3 regions of the Paenibacillus sp. AR247 genome follow, and region 3 is predicted to be linked to each of the others. Evidence: riboswitches for the same ligand, from Rfam matches in the RefSeq annotation. Region 3 holds a riboswitch; each other region holds the start of a gene.
The links. A riboswitch is a leader RNA that binds a small molecule or an ion and turns the genes downstream of it on or off. The one in region 3 is predicted to bind cyclic di-AMP.
Positions count from the first base shown of each region.

Region 1: linked by a shared signal. The riboswitch ahead of CPT76_RS18820 (C40 family peptidase) and the one ahead of CPT76_RS00965 (alpha/beta fold hydrolase) in region 3 are both predicted to bind cyclic di-AMP.
Region 2: linked by a shared signal. The riboswitch ahead of CPT76_RS25670 (C40 family peptidase) and the one ahead of CPT76_RS00965 (alpha/beta fold hydrolase) in region 3 are both predicted to bind cyclic di-AMP.

Region 1 covers NZ_PCZT01000009.1:2,197,709-2,204,752, forward strand. Annotated here, with positions in the region: partial or broken gene CPT76_RS18800 (sensor histidine kinase) at 1-714, opposite strand, end outside; gene CPT76_RS18805 (response regulator transcription factor) at 711-1,403, opposite strand; gene CPT76_RS18810 (copper ion binding protein) at 1,655-1,855, opposite strand; gene CPT76_RS18815 (multicopper oxidase family protein) at 2,013-3,488, shown strand; gene CPT76_RS18820 (C40 family peptidase) at 3,559-4,029, opposite strand; cyclic di-AMP (ydaO/yuaA leader) riboswitch at 4,034-4,165, opposite strand; gene CPT76_RS18825 (stage II sporulation protein P) at 4,486-5,493, opposite strand; gene CPT76_RS18830 (hypothetical protein) at 5,627-5,947, opposite strand; gene CPT76_RS18835 (class I SAM-dependent methyltransferase) at 5,953-6,450, opposite strand; gene CPT76_RS38415 (multicopper oxidase domain-containing protein) at 6,597-6,908, opposite strand; partial or broken gene CPT76_RS18840 (multicopper oxidase domain-containing protein) at 6,937-7,044, opposite strand, start outside.
Region 2 covers NZ_PCZT01000017.1:34,680-41,723, forward strand. Annotated here, with positions in the region: partial or broken gene CPT76_RS25655 (M1 family metallopeptidase) at 1-248, shown strand, start outside; gene CPT76_RS25660 (hypothetical protein) at 259-897, shown strand; cyclic di-AMP (ydaO/yuaA leader) riboswitch at 1,220-1,357, shown strand; gene CPT76_RS25665 (C40 family peptidase) at 1,362-1,829, shown strand; cyclic di-AMP (ydaO/yuaA leader) riboswitch at 2,207-2,346, shown strand; gene CPT76_RS25670 (C40 family peptidase) at 2,350-2,841, shown strand; gene CPT76_RS25675 (GNAT family N-acetyltransferase) at 3,063-3,551, shown strand; gene CPT76_RS25680 (c-type cytochrome) at 3,717-4,115, shown strand; gene CPT76_RS25685 (4a-hydroxytetrahydrobiopterin dehydratase) at 4,072-4,377, opposite strand; gene CPT76_RS25690 (hypothetical protein) at 4,564-4,857, opposite strand; gene motA (flagellar motor stator protein MotA) at 5,203-6,003, shown strand; gene motB (flagellar motor protein MotB) at 5,987-6,802, shown strand; gene rluF (23S rRNA pseudouridine(2604) synthase RluF) at 6,934-7,044, opposite strand, start outside.
Region 3 covers NZ_PCZT01000002.1:125,132-132,175, reverse strand. Annotated here, with positions in the region: gene CPT76_RS00985 (AraC family transcriptional regulator) at 1-269, shown strand, start outside; gene CPT76_RS00980 (oxidoreductase) at 302-1,357, shown strand; gene CPT76_RS00975 (sugar phosphate isomerase/epimerase family protein) at 1,385-2,209, shown strand; gene CPT76_RS00970 (MATE family efflux transporter) at 2,209-3,813, shown strand; cyclic di-AMP (ydaO/yuaA leader) riboswitch at 4,703-4,890, shown strand; cyclic di-AMP (ydaO/yuaA leader) riboswitch at 4,978-5,143, shown strand; gene CPT76_RS00965 (alpha/beta fold hydrolase) at 5,327-5,782, shown strand; gene CPT76_RS00960 (alpha/beta fold hydrolase) at 5,875-6,120, shown strand; gene CPT76_RS00955 (SDR family NAD(P)-dependent oxidoreductase) at 6,282-7,044, opposite strand, start outside.

The DNA of each region.
Region 1 (7,044 bases), on a different contig from region 3:
CTCCAGGTTAACTCCCTTTTGTTGAAATGAAGGACGCATGAGGTCCATGACTTGATCAATGGACTTCTTTAAAGAGACTTGCTCAAGCATGAATTGAAAATCGATGGAATTAACGATTTGAAGCTCTTCCAAATCATGAACCAGCTGAATCAAACGATGGATTTCTTCACGGCTGGACTGGATCCGTTCCGGAGTAGGCTCCCATATTCCGTCTTGAATAGCAGCGAGGTAACTATTCAATGTGGTTAAAGGTGTCCGCAACTCATGGGCAATATTTTCGGTCATAGCGATTCTCAATTTTTCTTGCTGCTCCAGTTGTTCAGCTAAGTGATTGATGGAAGCGGCCAACTCCTCCAGCTCATCTTTGGGCAAACTCTTCAACGGGAGACGGACATCCCGTTTTCCTCGGGCCATGATTAATGTAAGATTTTTCATGCTGATTAATGGCGACGAAATCCGTTTGGCGATATACACACTTAACACAAATGAGATGATTAAAGCTCCCCCAATCGTTAAGCCTATGGATTGGATAATCGCTTGCTCCAAGTGAGAATTCAGTGAATCAGCTGAATGTTGCGCTTCGGACATTTCGCGTCCATACATTTGAAAATGGTAGTGGGTTGCATTGATCATAGCAATCGAAGCGATCACCAAAATAAAGCCGGTATATAAAATCAGAACCGTGCTTAAGCGAAAAGATAATGTACGTTTCATAAACTCCCCCCGTTAAAGCGGTACCCTGCTCCAAAAACAGTCCGGATAAATAAGGGATTCTTCGGGTCCTCCTCCATTTTTTGACGCAAATTTTTGACATGCTGATCAATAATACGCGAGTCTCCATCAAATTCAAACCCCATAACGAGTTCAATCAATTCTTCCCGAGAGAACGTTCGCTCCGAGTTTCTCGCCATAACTAAAAGCAATTTATATTCAGATGGGGTTAAACTAATGGGTTTATGTTGAACGAAGACCTGTTTGGCATGGCTATCAATAATCAGACGTCCTTCGCCATATTCTAATCGATCGGCCAGAAGTTCTTGCTGATTGGTTCGCCTTAGTACAGTGCGAATTCTGGCTATGAGTTCTTGAGGATCGAACGGCTTCACCATATAATCGTCTGCCCCAACAGACAACCCATGAATACGATGCGAAATGGACGATTTAGCTGTGAGCATAATAATTGGTGTGGGATAAGCTGTTCGGATTTTCCGGCATAAATCCTCTCCGTTCATGTCGGGAAGCATAAGATCCAGCAAAACCAAATCAAAAGGTTGATTGGCTAATTCATTCCAAGCACTCTCCCCTGTGGCCGCTTCGTGCCCTTCAAACCCTTCCTTTTTTAAATAAGCGATGATGACTTCCCTGATTTTCTCCTCGTCTTCAACAACTAAAATTCTACGCATGAGTTCCCTCCAAACGTATAGGCGGATTCTTTTTCCTACGCCTCAACTTCCGTTCTCTGCAAGACTATATAATCAAACAGATCATTTCTCACAACGAAATGACCTGTTATGCTTCTTCCCGATTTTCTTCATTTTGACGACTTCAATGTCTTTTATTAAGGGTTCACTTGTTCCGAGCATAGTTATAGTTAGAGGCGCCAAGGTTTTCTTGGCACCTCTATATATCACTTCAAGGTTACTTAACTTATTACTTAAACAACATCATAACCCTGTTCTTCGATGGTCTCTTTAATTTTGCTTTCTGTAAGTTTGGTCTCATCGAATTGAACTTCAACAGAAGCATTGGACAAGTTAACCTTCCCCCCTGCCCCTATTTGCTTAAGAGCTCCTTCAATGGAATTCACACAGTGTTGACAGCTCATTCCGTTTACGTTTAAAGTAATGGTTTTCAATTTCGACTCTCCTTTCGATTTGTTATTAGTATACCCCCCTATAGTATGATATTCAAGCCTAAAGTTATACTAGCCCAGCCATCTTCATCATTTCTATACATGTTTATTTTATGATGAATGAGGTTTACATCAAAAGAATTAGAAAGGGGTTCTTCAAATGAAAGCAGCGATAATAAGAACAATAATCCTCGCTAGCTCGGTGGCCATTTCTGCTGCTGGCTGCTCGAAAGTAAGCAATATGAACGGAATGGATCATTCAAAAATGAATATGGGTTCAAACTCTACTTCCAACTCCAGTGAATCCGCTGCATCCGTTAAATTGACAACAGCAACACCTGTTGTGAATGGTAAAGAATTCACCATAACCGCACAGGAAAGTAATCTCGAAGTGAAAAAGGGAAAAACCATTCCTGTTTGGACATTTAACAACTCGGTTCCCGGTCCACAAGTCCGGGTAATGGTTGGGGATACGGTCAAAATAAACTTAAAAAATCAACTCAAGCAGCCTGTCTCCATCCATTGGCACGGCTATCCGGTTCCCAACAATATGGACGGAATTCCAGGAGTCACACAAGATGCCGTCGAACCCGGAAAGACCTTCACCTATGAATTTAAAGCCACCATACCGGGAACTTATTGGTACCATTCACATCAAGACAGTGTGAATCAAGTGGACAAAGGCTTGTATGGTTCTCTTATTGTCGAAGACCCCCAAGATACAGCTGACCGCGATTACACCCTTGTGCTCGATGAATGGATGAGTTCTGGAGATATGAACATGGATAACGGTGGGATGAATATGGCAGGACATGATATGAGTATGTATGACCTTTATACGATCAATGGAAAAACAGGTGATGCGATCGATAAGCTTACCGTTAAAGAGGGTGAAAAAGTAAAACTTCGGTTGATTAACGCCGGCTACATCACTCACCGGATGCATTTACACGGTCATTCCTTTAAGGTTGTTGCATCCGACGGGCAGCCCGTGAATGACCCAGCTGTGATCAAGGATCAATTCGTCTCGATTGCTCCCGGAGAACGATATGATATTGAATTTACCGCAGATCATCCCGGAACCTGGTTGCTTGAAGAACATGCTAAGGATAATCGAGCACAAAATATGAGAGCCATTATTCAATACGAAGGTTCCAATTCGAAGCCCGACCCTTCCAATGCCTCCGAAGAACTTCCCGATTTTGATCTGGAGAAGTACGGAACCATGTCTGCATCCGCATTTTCTTTGGATCAAACCTTTGATGAAGACGTGACAATGTATCTAAATACCGAGATGAGAAATGGAGAAATGGTTTACACGATCAATGGAAAGATTTTTCCGGAGACGGATACAATCAAAGTAAAAAGAGGCCCGATGCACCTACACGGCCATTTCTTCCAAGTCTTGAGCAAGAATGGCAAGCCCGTTCAAGGATCTCCGATCATGAAGGACACGCTGAACGTCAAACCTGGCGAAACGTATGAAGTTGCCTTTGAAGCTGACAACCCCGGTGAATGGATGTTCCACTGCCACGATTTACACCACGCGTCCGCTGGAATGGTAACTGATGTGATGTATGATGATTATCAAAATAATTATACGCCTGATCCCACTGTGAACAACGTCCCTGAATAAACAACAAAACGCACCGACTGACTTCAGCCGGTGCTTTCATTTTTGATTTAGGTGGCTTATCCCGACTAGATCAAATTTCGCTGATCATTTTCAGGTAACTTTGTTGACTCACGACGCGGCGTGCTGTAACATACCGATTTTTATAATATGAATCCGATAATTTGCTAATCGTAACGCCTTTACTGCTTGAAGAGTGTGCAAACTCATTATTGCCGATATAAATACCCGCGTGAGAAATTCCCGTACCGTCCGTATTAAAGAATACCAGGTCTCCTGCTCTAAGGTTTTCACGATCTACTGGAGTTCCGGCTTGAGCCTGTGTTTTAGATGTGCGGGGTAAATCTAAATTGAATTTATCGAATATGTATAAAATAAAACCGGAACAGTCAAAACCAGCCACTGATGTGCCGCCCCACTGATAAGGAGTGCCTACGACCTTATCCACCTCACTTTCGAGTTTAACGGAACTGGCAAAGGAACTGGTTGCACTTGCTGAAAAAACAATGGCCGCACCTAACATTGACAAAATTACTTTCTTCACTATGTAGTTCTCCTTCCGATGCCTACGGAGTTAGCTAAGGGTTCGGTAGAAGGTTCCCTCTATTCTTCAATGAGAATATTTCACCCAAAAATGGTTCCCCCGTTTTCAGTATCAAGAAATTCGGCAATAATGATTAAAAAAATGTAACCCTACATAATGTAGTATATAACTAGATTTTTTGTCAATGCCTAATTGATAGATTCCCATTAACCGTAACTTTTTTCACAGATATTTGTTGGATTTTATGGAAGTTTCAACGAAACTGAGTAGGAGTTTGTCGATTTCAATATCCCGATATCGAGGTGCTTATCTTGGTAACGGAACATTTACGCAAGAACAAATAACAATTTTGTAAAGAATTAATCCAAGTAACAGAAAAACCAAGGCAAATAATGATATAGACGCCAAACAAAAAAACCGATCTGGCATTGCCAGATCGGTTAGAGGTATTTACCGTCAGGACACAGTCGAACCATGATCTTCATGCCAAATTTCATGAATGACATCAGCCAAGATGGAGATCGTCCGATAATTTTCTCGAAGCATATTCTCCACTCCGCCAATTTCTATCAAGGCACTGGATTCGACAAGGGATTGATTATATTTACCGTTGCCGCTCGAATGATCCTTTTGATAAATGCCTTTGGAGATTCCGGGTATCTTTTTGTTTAATTTATTTTGAATTCTCGTGGCAAATTGCATTGTTTTTTCCCAGTTTGGGTTATCCCTTCCGACCACAAAATATAATTGAGCATAATCAACATTATTGAATTGGATCGTTGTACGATTTCTGGACTCTGAATCTCGATGGATATCAAATACATATTCGATTGATTTATGGTTAGACAGCTCCTGAGTGAGTGTAGCCTTAGAATACACATACGATTTTGCGTAATTAAAGTTTTGAATTTCTCCGGCGTAATCTTCGGTGGATTGGATGACATTCATTCCTTTTGCCGTTAACTTAGAAGCCAAATCTTTTCCTAATAAAGTAACATTGACTTTAGCGTCAAACGCCTGACTTGGGTTCTTCTGCCCCTCAAGTTCTGGCAGCCAAGATTCCCGGTTGTGCGTATGGTAAATAAGGACTTGAGGTGGACCTGAATGCACTGGATTACTCTTCTGAGGCAATTTCTTCGTTACCGGAGTAATAATTTGATTCTTTGTAGTTAATCGTGTATTGGTCTGATTCGTATCGGATGGCAGGTTGCTTTTAGCTTGTTTCAACGCTTGGGGTGTTGTCGCACTTTTAGATGGAGGGGCTTTCTTTATGGAAGACGTAACCGCTTTTTTCTGAGGATCCATTTCGATGAGCGGATCATTTATTTTCATCTGATGCTCAGGTACTTCTTTCACGGGTAAAGGGGGGACATCCATATACAACGGGATGACTTTTAAGGAGATTATGAAAGATGCTAGGAATGTAAATACCCCTAGTCCTTTAAATGTGGCTTGTTTTGGCATGTAGTTCTCCCTTTCTATATTGTTATGTGTAGTCTATTTCTATTCCATATTTTCATAGAATAGAACAAACGACACATTAGTAAAGAAGGGAAACCATCCGAAAGGAAGGATATTCTTCCTTTCGGGAAGATCTTTATTTGGTTCCATGAACCAGAAGAGATTCTCCAGGAATTTCTATTCCTCGCTTTCCTTCATAGGGTTCAAAGGCCTCCTTGATTTTCGATATCAACCGAGATCGTATTTCATCATCGATACTTCCCAATCCCTTTCCCATCATGCCGGATGCCATTTCTTTTTGGTGTAGAAGCAGCTCCTTGATCGATGAAATCCGCTGAAGGTGCCGAACGGGGCGGATGTCGACATCTTTAAACCCAGCACCTTTAAATATATCACTTAATTCTTCTGGATTTGATAGAGAAAAAACCTTATTTGTTTCCTCCATAGGCAATTCCAACCCTGTTACCTCTTGCAATATTTGCATAGGAAGGCTAAGCACCGGGTATTTTCAGCATTAGACCATACGAGCGCAGCAAAGGCTGCCCCATCCCTTAATACGTGATAGATACCGGTTAATGCCTGATCCAGCCGGGGGATAAACATAAGTCCATGCCTTGAGATAGCTGCGTCGAAGGTTTGAGGCGGAAAATCTAGGTGCTGAGCGTCCATGACGAACGTGGAGAGATTAGCTATTCCTTCCTCCTGAGCTAATGTACTAGCGATCTGCAGCATCCCTTCCGAAATATCTGTGGCCACGACTGAACCCTCCGACCCGACCAAACGTGCAGCCATAAATGACTGCTCCCCCATCCCTGCAGCTATATCCAAGACCTTTTGGCCCGGTTTCAGGCCGGCAGCTTGTAGCATCAATTGTGTAGCTTCCGCCATCATTTCTGCTCTAGCCCCCGAGCTGCTTCTCCATGCTTGAATGACTTGATCTGAACTCCACATTTCGCTCATTGAATCGTTCCCTCCAATATAGAAGATGAGATGTAATGTTTTATGAATGTTCCTAACGTTCATTTTAATAAGAATCAATTATTGAGACGTCTACCTGAGGATGTATTGTTGAAAACTCAACCTCCACCTGGAGGTTGAGTTTTCTCCTATTCAGTAACATCCAAGATCATCATCAGGCCGCCACCACCTTGCATCTCCACATTGTCATTGGTCGTATGATGAGGAATATGACAATGAATCAGCCATTTACCTGGCTTACGAGCTGTCCATAACACGTCATAACGCTGCCCAGGTCCAACATTTACAGTATCAGCCTTATAACGTGCAGTGGGAGAAAGCAACTCACCGTCTAATGCGACGACTTCAAATGGTCCACCGTGAATATGCATAGGATGGATAAAGTTATTGTTTGATCCTACAAACCGAATAAGTGCTGTTTGTCCAACCTTTAATTTCACGGTTTCCGTTGCTGGATACGATTTACCATTAATAGTAAAGTAATTGGGGAACGCCCCCTCCATGGACATCGCTGGAAAGGTTAACCCATCGCGTACAAGCCATTCCTGTAAACTTACAATTGTCTCCACGTCGTGA
Region 2 (7,044 bases), on a different contig from region 3:
TGTTCACGTTTACGGACGGGCATCAGATCAAAAAGGTTTGGGACGTAAAGAACGCCAGCACCCAGTTCAAGCTGACATACAGCTCCCCGCTGGCCTGGGCCATGATCGATCCCGGCTATACGATCGTGCTGGAAAACAAACATGTGAACAACTACCTGAAGGCGGACATGGATCATAAAGTGCTCCTCCGCTGGAACGTAAGCATTACCAAGCTGATTGAAACCCTGCTTGGAAGTCTGTCCTGGTGAGGTGAGAGCAGTGAAATCCTATATTGTTAACGGTTGGAAAAGCGTCAAAGACCAATTTTATGTCATGATCATCATGTTCCTGTACCAGCTGCTCTGGGGCTACTTCCTGTACCGTCTGATCGATTCGGCGGTCGTGCCGCTGCTGATGCGGTATCCCGATCCCCCGCCGACCGAACTCAGCCAAGTCCTCTATTATGTGGAGGGACAAATGAGCTTAACCCAAAGCAGCACCGTGCATACCTACCTGTGGGTTCTGTTGGGGATGGTCGCCCTCCGCATGCTGCTGACCCCTTTTATCCACGCGGGCATCTTCTATGGCCTGCACCGGGAGCATCAGGGGGAACGCGGACTGTTTTTCTTCCAGGGCATGAAGCTGCACGGCAAAACGGTGTTTCTTTTTCACCTGATCGAATGGGTGCTTATCGCCGCTCCGTTATACTGGATGATCCCGAAGATGTATCCAATCCTGCTCAGCGCGATCCAAAACCATGCCCAGCTGCTTCACTGCATCCCGTACATTGCAGTCTGGCTTCTGTACTGCTACATCGTCCATCAGATGATTCTGTTCATGCAGTTTGGCAAAACCGGTGGAACCAGCATGTTCTCCTCGCTCTGGATCTGCCTGCGAAGCGCGCTCCTCCCAATATGATTTGTGGCATCAGCAAATGAACCGTACGAAAAAAAATATTTCGGAATAGTTAAAATTTTGTCATCACTTTAATCCGCTGATAAAAGAAGAACCCCGTCTCTTTCTGTTGAAAAGAGGCGGGGTTTTTGTTGTAAAATGATTGTTAACCATTTGCCAAAGTATAAATCCTCTGTTAAAATAATCCGAGTACGAACTTAGTAACAACTTTGTAATCTTTGCTGTAACGATTTTGACTTTGCTGTAACTGATTTCATCATTTGTCCGTTCATTTGATTGGTATGTACGATTATAGGTAACTTGTCAGCATGTCCATTTCCGGTGCAATCATCACGAGCCGAATTCCCGGGCACCAGGAAGCGGGGGATCCAATTTTGGGTGAATTGATCTCGCTACAGAGGGATCATAGGGGACCTTCTACCGAATCCTTAAGCTAACCTCGCAGGCATTGGAAGGGGTTTATTTTTTTGAAGAAGAAGTTGGCAGCCGCAGCGCTGGGCCTTACACTTGCGTTCTCCATGGGCACCGGCAGCGTATTTGCGGATTCATCTCTGAATCACATCGTTAACAACACGATCGGCGTTTCTTACAAAACCGGCGGAACAACTACGAACGGCTTCGATTGCTCCGGTTTTACCCGTTACGTGTACCAAAAGCTGGGGTTAACCCTCCCGCGTGTATCGGCTGCGCAATATAAAACAGGTACCGCTGTTTCCAAAAGCCAGCTGAGAGCAGGAGACCTTGTTTTCTTTAACACCCTAGGCGCAGGCGTTTCCCATGTCGGCATTTACATCGGCAACGGAAAATTCGCGCACGCGTCCTCTTCGAAAGGCGTTACCATTAGCAAACTGAGCCAAAGCTACTACGCCAACCGCTACGTTGGCGCCAAACGGGTCATGAGTACGGCCAAATACCAAGCTGCGGTTTACAATTGATTATCTCTCGAAAACAATGCATATCCAGAACAACCCGCGCCGCTGATTTTTGCCGAAATCGCCCCGCGGGTTTGTTGTTACTTATTAGACGTACGAACCACCGAAAAGGTAACAGCATTTCAAAAAAATTTTTTAAACGAGTAAGTCCACGATTTTCTCCTGTTTTTTCCACCCTTGTCATTTCTTTTACCCACTCGTCCAACAAATAAACATCATTTCCTATAATTTTTCCTACAAATCTTCTTTTTCTGTTAGAAACAATTGCCAAAGTCCGATTCCTTTGTTACAATAGTCCCAGCGATAGTAACAACTTTGTAATCTTTACCTGACACAAAGTTGCGAACGAATAAGAAGTAACAGGGAATTATACATAGTGTAAAAAGTTCATGCCGAATTTCCTCACACTAAGGAAAGCGGGGGAACCAGTTATGGGTGAATTGATCTTGCTTCAGAGGGATCATAGGGGGCCTTCTACCGAATCCTTAAGCTAACCTCGCAGGCGCCGGAAGGGGTATTTTACTTGAAGAAGAAACTTGCAGCAGCAGTCATAAGTTTCGCCATCGTGCTCACGGTCGGCACAGGAAGCGCTTTCGCGGATTCCAAGATGGATAAAGTGATCGACAGTGCGATCGGAACCAAGTACAGAACGGGCGGAACCACAACAAGCGGATTTGACTGCTCGGGATTTACAATGTACGTATTTGATCAATTGGGCATCGATCTGCCCCATCAGTCTGGATCCCAGTTCAGCATGGGTTCGGCCGTATCCCGCAGTGATCTGAGAGCAGGCGACTTGGTATTCTTTAATACATCGGGAGCCGGAGTATCCCATGTCGGAATTTACGTCGGCGACGGAAAATTCGCACATGCCTCCACTTCTCGCGGTGTGATCATCAGCTCTCTGAGCGACAGCTACTACGTCAACCGCTACGTTGGCGCCAAACGAATCATGAGTACGGATAAATACAAAACCGCCGCCGTCGATTCCGAGGACGTAGATGACGTCCAGTAATGCAGGTAAAGCAAGGGTACGAGATCCCGTAGAATGAGATTTTTGCCGAAATCTCCTTTTGCGGGATTTTTTGCGGACAGAAATGGGTAACCCTTCCATTCCCGCCCGCTACTCCTCATTTACCCCTATATTCCGGAATTAAACAGATATCTGCGGCAATCCGGAATATTTTTTCTCTAATGTTCAAATCCTACAGGGAGGTCTGGAAGGGAGATCTGCACATGAACCTCCAACATGAGAGCTTCATGATCGTTCCCATGACCCGGGAGCATGCTGAGACCGTCTGCGGTTGGGCGTACGAACCTCCATACGATTTATACGGCTGGCTGCCGTGGGATCAGATGGAGGCGCTTGGCGTCGAATTTGGTGATCCTGAGGTGAGGCAAAGCCAGTATGTGTCCGTCCTGGATGCTGAACATACCTTGTGCGGGTTCGCGCAGTTCTTTCCCTTGGCAGGCGTGACCCGGCTTGGTGTTGGCATGCGGCCTGATTTATGCGGCCAGGGGCTGGGTAAGAGCTTTATGCAGGCTGTGGTCGGCGCAGCCCGGGAAAAACGGCCTGGGGACGAAATCGACCTTGAAGTGCACACATGGAATAAGCGGGCCATCCGGGCTTACGGGAAGTCGGGGTTTGTTATCGCTGATACCTACCCCAAGCTGACCCCTGAAGGTGAACAGCTGTTTCACTGTATGGTCTATGAAGGGATCTAACTTTGAAAATTCCATCATCATAAAAATGGTACAAATTTGTGTATTTTTGGTGGCCCCAAGTTTGGATTCGTTTGCTTTTTTGACACAAACTATTTGATGTGATGGCTTGTTCCGTTATAATGAAGGAATGAAGAATGACAGTTTACATAGAAAGGACGAAAACGGATGCAAAAATGGATCATGAGCGGTGTATTAACGATCGCAGTGGTTATGGCAATTGTGCTCATGTTTACGCTTCCAGGCAAAGAGCAGGTGGCGGAAGAAGAGAAGCCGACCATGCCGGAAGTTACGATGGACGCCGCAGCGGCCGAATCTACGATTAAAGCACAGGGCTGCATTAGCTGTCACGGGGATCAGCTTCAGGGTGCCGTAGGCCCGAACCTTCAAAAGATCGGAAGCCAACTGTCCGCTGAAGAGATTTACACCATTATCACTAAAGGTAAAGGCGGCATGCCATCCTTTAAAGACAAGTTGAAAGCTGAAGAGATCGAGCGTGTTTTTATTTGCTGCATTATTCTCGTTACCTTTTTTCGCCGGAACGCATTTTTTCAAACAGTTCGTTAAATTGGTGAGCCTCCTTGACATCCAGGGACGTAATCCCGCCTTCATCCCATGAAGTCAAACGCAGCGTCACATTTTTATAATCAATCGTAATAAAGGGGTGGTGGCCAAAAGCCTCTGAAATGGCCGCAACCTCATCCACAAAGGAAATGCCCTTCATGAAATTGGAGAAAACGTATTTGCGCACGATCCAGCGGCCCTCTTCAAGCTCCCAGCCTTCCAGCTTAGACAAATGCGTTTCTACTTCTTCTTGCGTATATACCATTCTTCCGTTCCTCCCTGAAACCTAACATCCCCGAGGTTCACCAGGATGTGTCATTAATGTATGCTCGGGCGAAAAACCTTTACCCATTGTATTCATCCCTGAATGTAATCATGCTTCTCCAAGGAGAGTACATACGAATAATATCTTACCATGGACGGGTTTAAAAAATCCATCCGGCCCCAGGGACTATATCAGTGAGACTACGGTCAGCTCCTCGTCGCCGATCAAGAGGTTGATCCGGTGATGGTCCTTGTCATACATCACGATACCGCTTCCAACGGTGATGACAGGTTCGGCTCCCAGCGCATAGAACAAATCCTCCGCCAGCGCCTCATGCACCTCACGCTTCTCTTCGATGCCCAGCTGCATCCAATCCTGCTCCGCCATTTCAAAAAATAAATAACTGTCCGGAATTTCCCCGACAGCTGCCGTCAAATCGGTCAATATGCCGTCATAGTCACGACCATGCTTAACACCCATGCCATTCCCTCCATATCGAAGTTTAGTTACTCATACGATCTATAAGCGATTATTGTGAATGGTGAATGCCCTGCTCCATGCGCCCCTGTGTCAGGGTCTCAAGTGGGCCATTCGTCACCCGTTTGTGCTGTGATTATTCCCTTCACGGTATGCTGCTCGGACTTGATTTTGTAGGACAGATGAACCTTGTCATTTCATTATACCGGAAAATATCCCTTAAAAAAAAAGAGAATGGTGTCGATAAATAATATAAACCGTTTTTTGTGAAAGCGACCATGTTGCAAGGATGTAAACGCGGTCGATTCCGAAAGGATTCAATTCTATTTCTCATGGATGAGGTGTGCAATGGAAATTTCAACGATTGTTGGCCTGATACTCGGTGTGGTTGCAGTCCTAGTCGGCATGGTGCTGAAGGGCGCCCCGATCGTCAGCCTGCTGACGCCCGCCGCTTATGTCATTATTCTCGCCGGAACCGCCGCTACGCTGTTTATCGGCTTTCCGATGTCTGAGGTCAAAAAGTTCCCAAAGCTGTTAAAAATGACCTTCGTCAAACAAAAACTCATGCAGCGTCAAGAGCTCATCACCCTGTTCATGGAGTGGGCCTCCATCACCCGCCGGGAAGGCCTCCTCGCTCTGGAGACCAAGGTCGAAGAAATCGACGACGCCTTCCTGCGCAACGGTATGCGCATGATTATCGACGGTAACGACCAGGAGTTCGTCCGCGACGTCTTGATGGAAGATATTGCGGCGACGGAAGAGCGTCACCGTGCAGGTGCCCTGCTCTTCTCCCAGGCCGGTATGTATGCTCCTTCCCTCGGGGTGCTTGGTGCCGTCGTCGGCCTGATCGCCGCCCTGACCAAGATGGAGAATATGGCCGAGCTGGCCCACGCGATTGGCGCGGCCTTTATTGCGACGCTGCTCGGTATTTTTACCGGTTATGTCCTGTGGCACCCGATCGCCAATAAGCTGAAACGCCTGTCCAAAAAAGAAGTGGAGCTCAAGCTCATGATGGTGGAAGGACTGCTGTCGATTCAATCCGGCGTATCCACCATTGCGATCAGCCAGAAGCTCTCCGTCTTCTTAACCCCTTCCGAGCGCGCTCAAATGAATGAGAAGGAGGATGGTTCAGGTGGCCAAGAAGACTAGACATGAACCGCATGAGGAGCATGCCGACGAATCCTGGCTTCTTCCCTATGCCGACCTGCTGACACTGCTGCTGGCCCTGTTTATCGTGCTCTATTCCATGAGCGCCACGGACGCCAAGAAATTCGAGGAAATGAGCCAGGCCTTCAACAATGCCCTCAGCACCGGAAACGGCGTGCTCAACTTCAGGTCGAATTTGCCGATGGATAAAAATATGGACCAAGGCAAAAAAGACTCCCAAGAGAGCATCGTCACGAATAACAATGACAAGAAACAGAAAGCCCAGCTGGCCAAGCAGGAACAGGAAGACCTGGAGAAGCTGAAGCAGCAGTTGGATCAATATATCAAAACGAACGGCCTGACGAACCAGCTGGATACCAAACTGAACCAATCGCAGCTTACGATCACGATCAGCGACAACGCCCTGTTTGCTTCAGGCAGCGCTCAGGTGAAGCCTGAGTCACGCCAGCTGGCGCTCGCCATCAGCAGTATGCTGCAGCAGTTCCCGACGTATGACGTCGTCGTGTCCGGCCATACGGACAATATGCCGATCTCGAACAGCGAGTACGCGTCCAATTGGGACCTGAGCTCCAACCGGGCGCTGAACTTCCTGAAGATTCTGCTCACCAACAAGCAGCTCGACCCGGCCAAGTTCACCTCCACCGCCTTCGGCGAGTTCCGGCCCGTGGCTTCCAACGATACCGCAGCCGGCCGCGCTAAAAACCGCCGCGTCGAGGTATCCATCATCCGGAAGTACCAGAATATCAGCGAGCAAATCCCAGTAACCACGAATAAAAAATAGCATAGCGTAACTAATGGACAGGCTGTTCCCTTTGGATAAAGGGAGCAGCCTTTTTGATAGTAGACGGCACATGTCTCAGGGAATGGGCTAATAGGTTGAAGCCCTCACCCTGTATCAGGCCTGGCCCCTCTCTACCCTAGGCGGTAATTCAGCAGCTGTCCAAGCTCTTCCTTTTCCTGCGGCGTTAAATCGCGCCATTTCCCTTTGCCCAGGGATCCCAGGTGGATATTCATAATCCGAAT
Region 3 (7,044 bases):
GCGATGCGATCATTCAACGGCGGATCGAGCGCGCCTGCCAGCTCCTGCTGTACGAGGAGCACAGCATCAAGGAGGTCGCCTTTGCGGTCGGATTCTCGGATGAAAATTACTTCAGCAGGGTGTTCAAAGCCGTGAAGGGACTCACTGCCAGCCAGTACCGCAAAAAGTATTACAATCCGATGTACCGGGATTTGGTTCCGGTCAAGGAGTCGGAATCGCTGTATCCGGTCAACCGGATTCTGTATAACATCGGGGCCGGCGAAGGTTAACATTCGCCTGGCTGTATAGGAGAGTGATGCGAATGAAGGAGAAGGTGAGGACAGCGGTGGTCGGTTACGGATTCGCCGCCAGGACGTTTCACTGCCCGGTCATCACGGCCGTACCGGAGCTGGAGCTGGCGATGATCGTCCAGCGGAGAGGCCATTCGTGCCTGCAGGCCTACCCGTCCGTCCGGGCTGTACAGGACGTCCGGGAAGCCTATGAGGATCCGGACATCGACTTGATCGTCATTACGACGCCGAGCACGGCGCACTACTCGTTTGTCAAGGACGCCCTGCTGGCCGGCAAGCATGTCGTCGTAGAGAAGCCGTTCACGGCGACGACGGAGGAAGCGGACGAACTGATCGCGCTGGCCCAAAGTAAAGGGCTGGTGCTCAGCGTGTTCCATAACCGCCGGTGGGACGGCGATTACCTGACGCTGCAGGAGGTTGTCCGCCGCGGTCTGGTCGGCCGGATCACCGAAGCGGAATTCCGCTGGGACCGGTTCAGCCCGAATGCCGATCCCAGCCGCTGGCGGGATGCGGGGGCCGAAGGGTCCGGGACGTTCTATGACCTGGGCGTCCACCTGATCGACCAGGCGCTGACGCTGTTCGGGCTCCCGGACAGCGTGCAGGCGGAGGTGCTGACGCAGCGGGAGCGGACGCTGGCCCCGGACTATTTTGACGTATCGCTGGGGTATCCGGATGGGCTGAAGGTGTCGGTGAAATCGACCCTGCTGGCCCGGGATCCGGCTCCGAGGTACCGGTTGTACGGGACGGAGGGTTCGTTTGTCAAGTATGGAGAAGATCCTCAGGAAAATCTGCTGAAGGCCGGCAGGCTGCCGGGATCGCCCGGATGGGGCGAAGAGCCGCAGGAGATGTGGGGAAGCCTCGTGGCCAGCCGGGACGGCCTGCAGTTTACGGGGCGTCTGAAGACGATTCCGGGATGCTATGACGCCTATTACCGCAACGTGGCGGAGGCTATCCATGGTGTGTCGGAGCTTGGCGTAAAGCCCGAGCAGGCTCGGATGGCGATCCGTGTCATCGAGCTGGGCATGCAGAGCCATGCCGAGCAGAGAAGGGTGCCATTTACCCCTTAACTACTTACGGAAAGAAGGAGATCAAGCTTGTTTCCTTTCAAATTGTCATTGAATACATCTACACTCCTGCCTTACGGACTCGGCGTCAAAGAGCAGGTCCGCGTGGCGGCGGAAGCAGGCTATGAGGGCATCGAGCTGTGGGTACGGGACATTGAAGCTTACCTTGCAGAGGGCGGCGAGCTGCAGGAGCTTAGACGGTATATCGAAGATCATGGACTGAAGGTGGCGAACGCCATCGCCTTCTGGGCTTGGGCCGACCGTGACCCTGAAGCGAGACAGCGCGGCTTCGATCAAGCGGAGAAGGAAATGGAAATGCTGGCGGAGCTGGGCTGTCTCGCGGCTGCGGCGCCCCCCTTCGGACAGGTTGCCCACGTCACGCTGGACGAATTTGCCGCTTCCTTTGCCAAGCTGGCCGAGTTGGCCCGCCGGATCGGCATAGAGCCCTATCTTGAATTCTGGGGAAAAGCTGCCCGGCTGAACAGCCTGAAGGATGCGATTTACGTAGCTCAAGCCAGCGGGGTGGCGGACGCCAAAATTCTTATCGATCCGTTCCACATGTATACCGGCGGCAGCGAGCTTCGGGACCTTGAAGGCTTGCCTGGGAACCGGATCGGCATCGTCCATGTGAACGATTATCCGGCAGCGCCGTCCCGCTCCGAGATCCAGGACGCCCACCGGGTATTTCCGGGAGACGGCATCGCTCCGTCCGAAGCGCTCGCCAGAACGCTGGCGGATGCGGGATATGAGGGCTATCTGTCGCTGGAGCTGTTTATGGACAGCTATGACGGGTTGACAGCCCTGGAGACCGCGAAGCTTGGCATTGCCAAGATCCGGGAGGCTTACAGCCTGTAATGTCCAGATCCATCGCGGGAGACAACCCCGTTAGCAAGCTGTCGCTGCTTGCGATTACGTGGCCGATTTTTGTGGAATCGGCCCTTCAAATGTTCCTCAGGACATCGGACACGTTCATGCTGAGCAAGGTGTCCGACGGCGCGGTTGCTGCGGTCGGCGTCGCGAACCAGATCATCATGTTTGCGGTGCTGATGTTCAATTTCGTGGCGCTCGGCTCCGCGGTGGTTATCTCGCAGTATCTGGGTGCCCGCAGGCAGCATGAAATCGGCCGGCTGGCCGGGTCCTCGCTGGCGCTGAACTTCCTGTTCGGCCTGGTCGTGAGCGTCATGGTCATGATTCTCAGCGGGCCGCTGCTGCGGATATTTGACCTCGATCCTTCCCTGTTCGGGCAGGCGGAGAAGTATTTGCTCATCGCCGGGGGCGCCCTGGTCATTCAGGCGCTGCTGACCGCCGTCACGGCCATGATTCAGTCTCATGGATTAACCCGGCAGACGATGGTTGTCACGATCGGCATGAACGTGCTGAATATTTTCGGCAATTACCTGTTTATTTACGGTCCCGGAGGCTTTCCGAAGCTGGGCGTCGTCGGGGTGGCGATATCCACCGCCTTTGCCCAGTGCGTCGGGCTGGCCGTCAATCTGGTGCTGCTCCGCAAGGCGGCGGGCGTCTACATCCGCTGGAACGACCTGTTCGTGTGGAGCCGTGAGCATATCGGGAAGGTGCTACGCGTCGGCGTGCCGTCCTCGGCCGTGTCCTTGTCGTACTCCGCCAACCAGTTTGTGACCACGGCCTTTATTTCGTCGCTTGGGGCCAGCGTGCTGGCAACGAAAATTTACACGCAGAACATCATGTTCTTCGTCATGATTCTGGCCGTCTCGCTGGGCCGGGGCGGGCAGATCATCGTCGGGCAGCTGGTCGGCGCAGGCCAGAGGGAAGAGGCCTACAAGCAGGTGATCCGGAATTTGATCCGGAGCGAGCTGATCACGCTGGCGGCCGTCGCCGTGCTGACGCTGTTCCGGCAGCCGCTGATGAAGCTGTTCACGACCGACCCGGACATTATCGCGATGGGAGCGGCCCTGCTGCTGCTGAGCTTTCTGCTGGAGCCGGGGCGCAACTTCAACGTCATCCTGGAACGGTCGCTGCAGGCCGCCGGCGACGCCCGGTCCGCCATGATCGTGTCCATCACGGTGACCTGGCTCTTCAGCGTGCCGCTGACGTACCTGCTCGGCATCCATTGGGGATACGGCCTGTACGGTATCTGGGCAGCGTTTATCGCCGACGAATGGCTGCGGGGCATCCTGCTCTGGGTCCGCTGGAGGAGCAAGGCCTGGCAGCGAGCCGCCCGCGCAGGCAGCACAAAAAAACCGCCACTCGGGGATTATCCGGGGTGGCGGTTCTTTGTGCTGGCGCCGAACAGGGACAGATATGCCGAGGAGCGGCGGATCAAGGCGCGGGTATCCGTCGGGAACTCCGGGCCGAGCAGCGGGAGGCGGTTGACGGGAGCGTTCGCCTGGACTTCCGTATCAAGGTCAGCCGTCAGGCCGGAGATCGCAAGCGACGTTCCTCCCCCGATCCGCAACGATGCTGCGGCTCCTTTGGCGTAAGCCGTACGATTCAGCTCGAGAAGGCCGGCATCAAGGGATCTTCCCATGTGTTCGGCTGTTGTGCGCGCGGTATGCTGCTCCAGGCGTGATCTGACATCAAGCAGCGCCATCAGCGCGAGCGGGTATTGATTGTGGTCCGGCTGCTTCAGAATGTGCATGGCCGTCGCGGTGATGGCCTCTTCCAGCGTCAGGCCGCAAATATAACGCAGGCAGCAGCCCCACCGTACCAGGTCGAAGGCTTGCTTGCCTGAGCACAGCAGGCCCTCGGCAAGCCCTTCCTCTCCCGAGTAAGGCAGCTTTACAATGCCGATCCGGCAGTTTTCCAGCCAGCCCAGGCTGTGGTGCTGGTACCTTGGAAGATCGATTTCAAACAGTTCGATGGTGGAGATCAAAGCCCGGTTCATCGTGACATCCTCCTTGACCGTGATTTCATGGATACTCCCTGCCGTCTTGTTCCGGATCGTCACGGCCAGTAGGGTTCCATACATGTGTCCGATTGGTAAACTATCCGCATCATACGTCCAAGGGAGTTCTCTTGGCAAGAAGGCGCGGCGGATTTTTTCGGATCAAAACCAGCATCTTTCCACCGCAAAGTCCAAAATTCCGGCAAAAAGCCGCTTTTTTTCAGCCTAGCGGCTTCAGCCCTATTCCGGCATTATTTTCCGGTCCAATGGGCGGGTTCAGCCATTTGAATGGTTTCCCGCCTTCAGTTATCCAGCAAAGCTAAGGAAAGCGGTAGGAAAGGCCGTAAAACAATGATTCCTACGGATTAGGACCCGTTTTCCCATCAGATCCCCAAATAAAGCAGGGAATCGTATCGTTTCCCTGCTTTACAGTTCGCCGTCCCAGGCGTATATTCATTTCATCATCCAATAGAGTAAGATTTGCGACTTGATGAACGCTGAATTTTCCGATGAAAAGCGGGGGAACCAATCGCAGTCCTCGTCCCACGGAGCTTTATGCTGGGGCTTGCGGCTTGCAGGGGTGAATCGGAGGCAGGATAACGCCTGTTTCCGTAGGGCTACTCTCACGGCCCGAATCCGTCAGCTAACCTCGTAAGCGTAGTTGAGAGCGGAAGAAACTGTGATTTGAAGCGTAAACACAGGGTATCTGCTCTGTGTTTTTCTGTGTGCTCATTTTGAAGGATGAAGCGTGTACATGGAATATGTCTATTCGCTGAATTTCCGCCGGAATGGCGGAGAGCGGGGGAACCGGTCGTGTCTGCAGCATCCGCTGCGGCCATATGGGGTGAATCTCGAAAGTGTAGAGTAGGGCTACTCTTTGGCCCGAATCCGTCAGCTAACCACGCAAGCGTGTTAAGAGAGGCAGCTGTTATTCATGCAGATGGCAAGGCTTATTCAGCCTTGGATTTGGAAGCATGGAAGAGTGTCCTCTTTCCGGTGCTTCTTTTTTGTTGTTTAAAAAAGGAGAAGCATTGATTCCCAAGCGGGCGGCGCCCGCGATTTTGTACAAATAGAGAAAACAGGTTATGTGGGAGAGAGGAGAACATGAAGTGCCCCAGATACAAGTAAACGGAACCACGTTATATTATGAAATTCACGGCAGCGGCACGCCCATCGTGTTCATTCATGGGCATTTGTCGTCCCATCATATGTTTGAGCCCCAGGTCGAATATTTCAGCAAGCGGGCGAAGGTAATCGTGCTGGACCTCCGCGGTTACGGCAATTCGGGGAAGCTTGACGTGGAGGTCGGGCACATTATGGAAACCCAATGCAGCGATCTGTGCGAGCTGCTCAATAAGCTGCATATTTCGCAGGCGACGCTTGTCGGCTGTTCCAGCGGAAGCGCACTCGCCCAGACGTTTGCCGCCCTTCATCCGGACCGGGTCAGCGCCCTGGTACTCGTAGACAGCTACTTCGCCGGATGCTTCGGGAAAAAGAACCATTTGCTGAATATTTGCGAGGCGTGCAGCTGGCTGTCTTATTATTTGCCTGCGGAGTTTTCCTAAGGTCGCTGCGGGTGACGTATAACTCCTGCGCAAGGAGCTGTACCACAAGCGGCCGACAGAGTCGATCAAGCAGCGCATGGAGCTGTTGCGGTATGGAGATGCCCGCCAATTTGGCGCGGCTGCCAATGCCTGTACTGTGCGTCGCAGGCAGTCAAAGCGAGTGGTTCGTCAAGCAAATGCAGCGGGCGGCCACCCTGTTCCGGCATGTGCAGCTGGCGACGATCGAGGATGCGATGTACCCGACCCATTTATGCCAGCCCCATGCATTCAACCGCATGCTGCTGGACTTTTTGATGGACCAGCATATCTACCGGACCCGGGAAGCCTATGGAGGATAGCCCGCGTTCATGGGATTTGCCTCGTGGGAAGAAAATCGCATCTTGAATCGCACTGGCCCTAACCAAACGATCTACTCGCTGTATTAGGCAGCAAGTTAACCGCCCGATAAGAAGGCGGTTAACTGAGCTCTAGCGAGTATTCGTTTTTTCAATGAGACTGATTATATTAAAAAGGGAGGGATGAACCGTCCATCAATATCGGTGAACCCGTATTCCTGGGCAAGATCACCAGCCTGTAGTACCAGTCCGTTTTTCAGTTTCACTTCATCATCCCCAGCTAGGGCTGACACCGCTCGCCCTACGTAATACGGCGACTCCGTGTGTTTCAGAGCATCAACCTCCTTCCAATGAGCTTCATCTGTACCGAAGTTCCTTAATACCAGTTCTGTTCTCATCCAGCCAGGGGAGACCGCTACCACGGTTATTTCAGTGCTTTTGAGATCATGAGCTAATCCGAGCACTGAGCGGTTAATGGTATTCTTGGCGAGGTCGTAATAGAAAGTTCCTAAATACTTATCCTGATCCTGAAATGTGGTATGTACGATCAATCCAGAATCAGCTTCCAGCATAAGCGGAATCGCATAATGGTTTGTCGCTATTTGTGGGCGTACTCCATTCTGAAACATCGCATCCCACATGTTCAGCGGATATTCCCAGAATGGTTTGGATTGTAAATTCACTTCCAAGTCATGCAGTCCCCAGACGTTATTCACTAGGATATGGAGCCGTCCTTGTTCCTGTCGGATTCTCTCGATCAAAGCTTGTGTATCCTCATCACGGGTATGATCGCAACGACATGCGTACGCCTCTCCTCCATGACTTCGAATCTCCTCCACAGTTTCATCGATACTGCCTGGAAAACCGTGTGTAGTCGTACCTCGTAAACTTCTTCCGGACACATAAACGACTGCTCCGGCTTTCCCA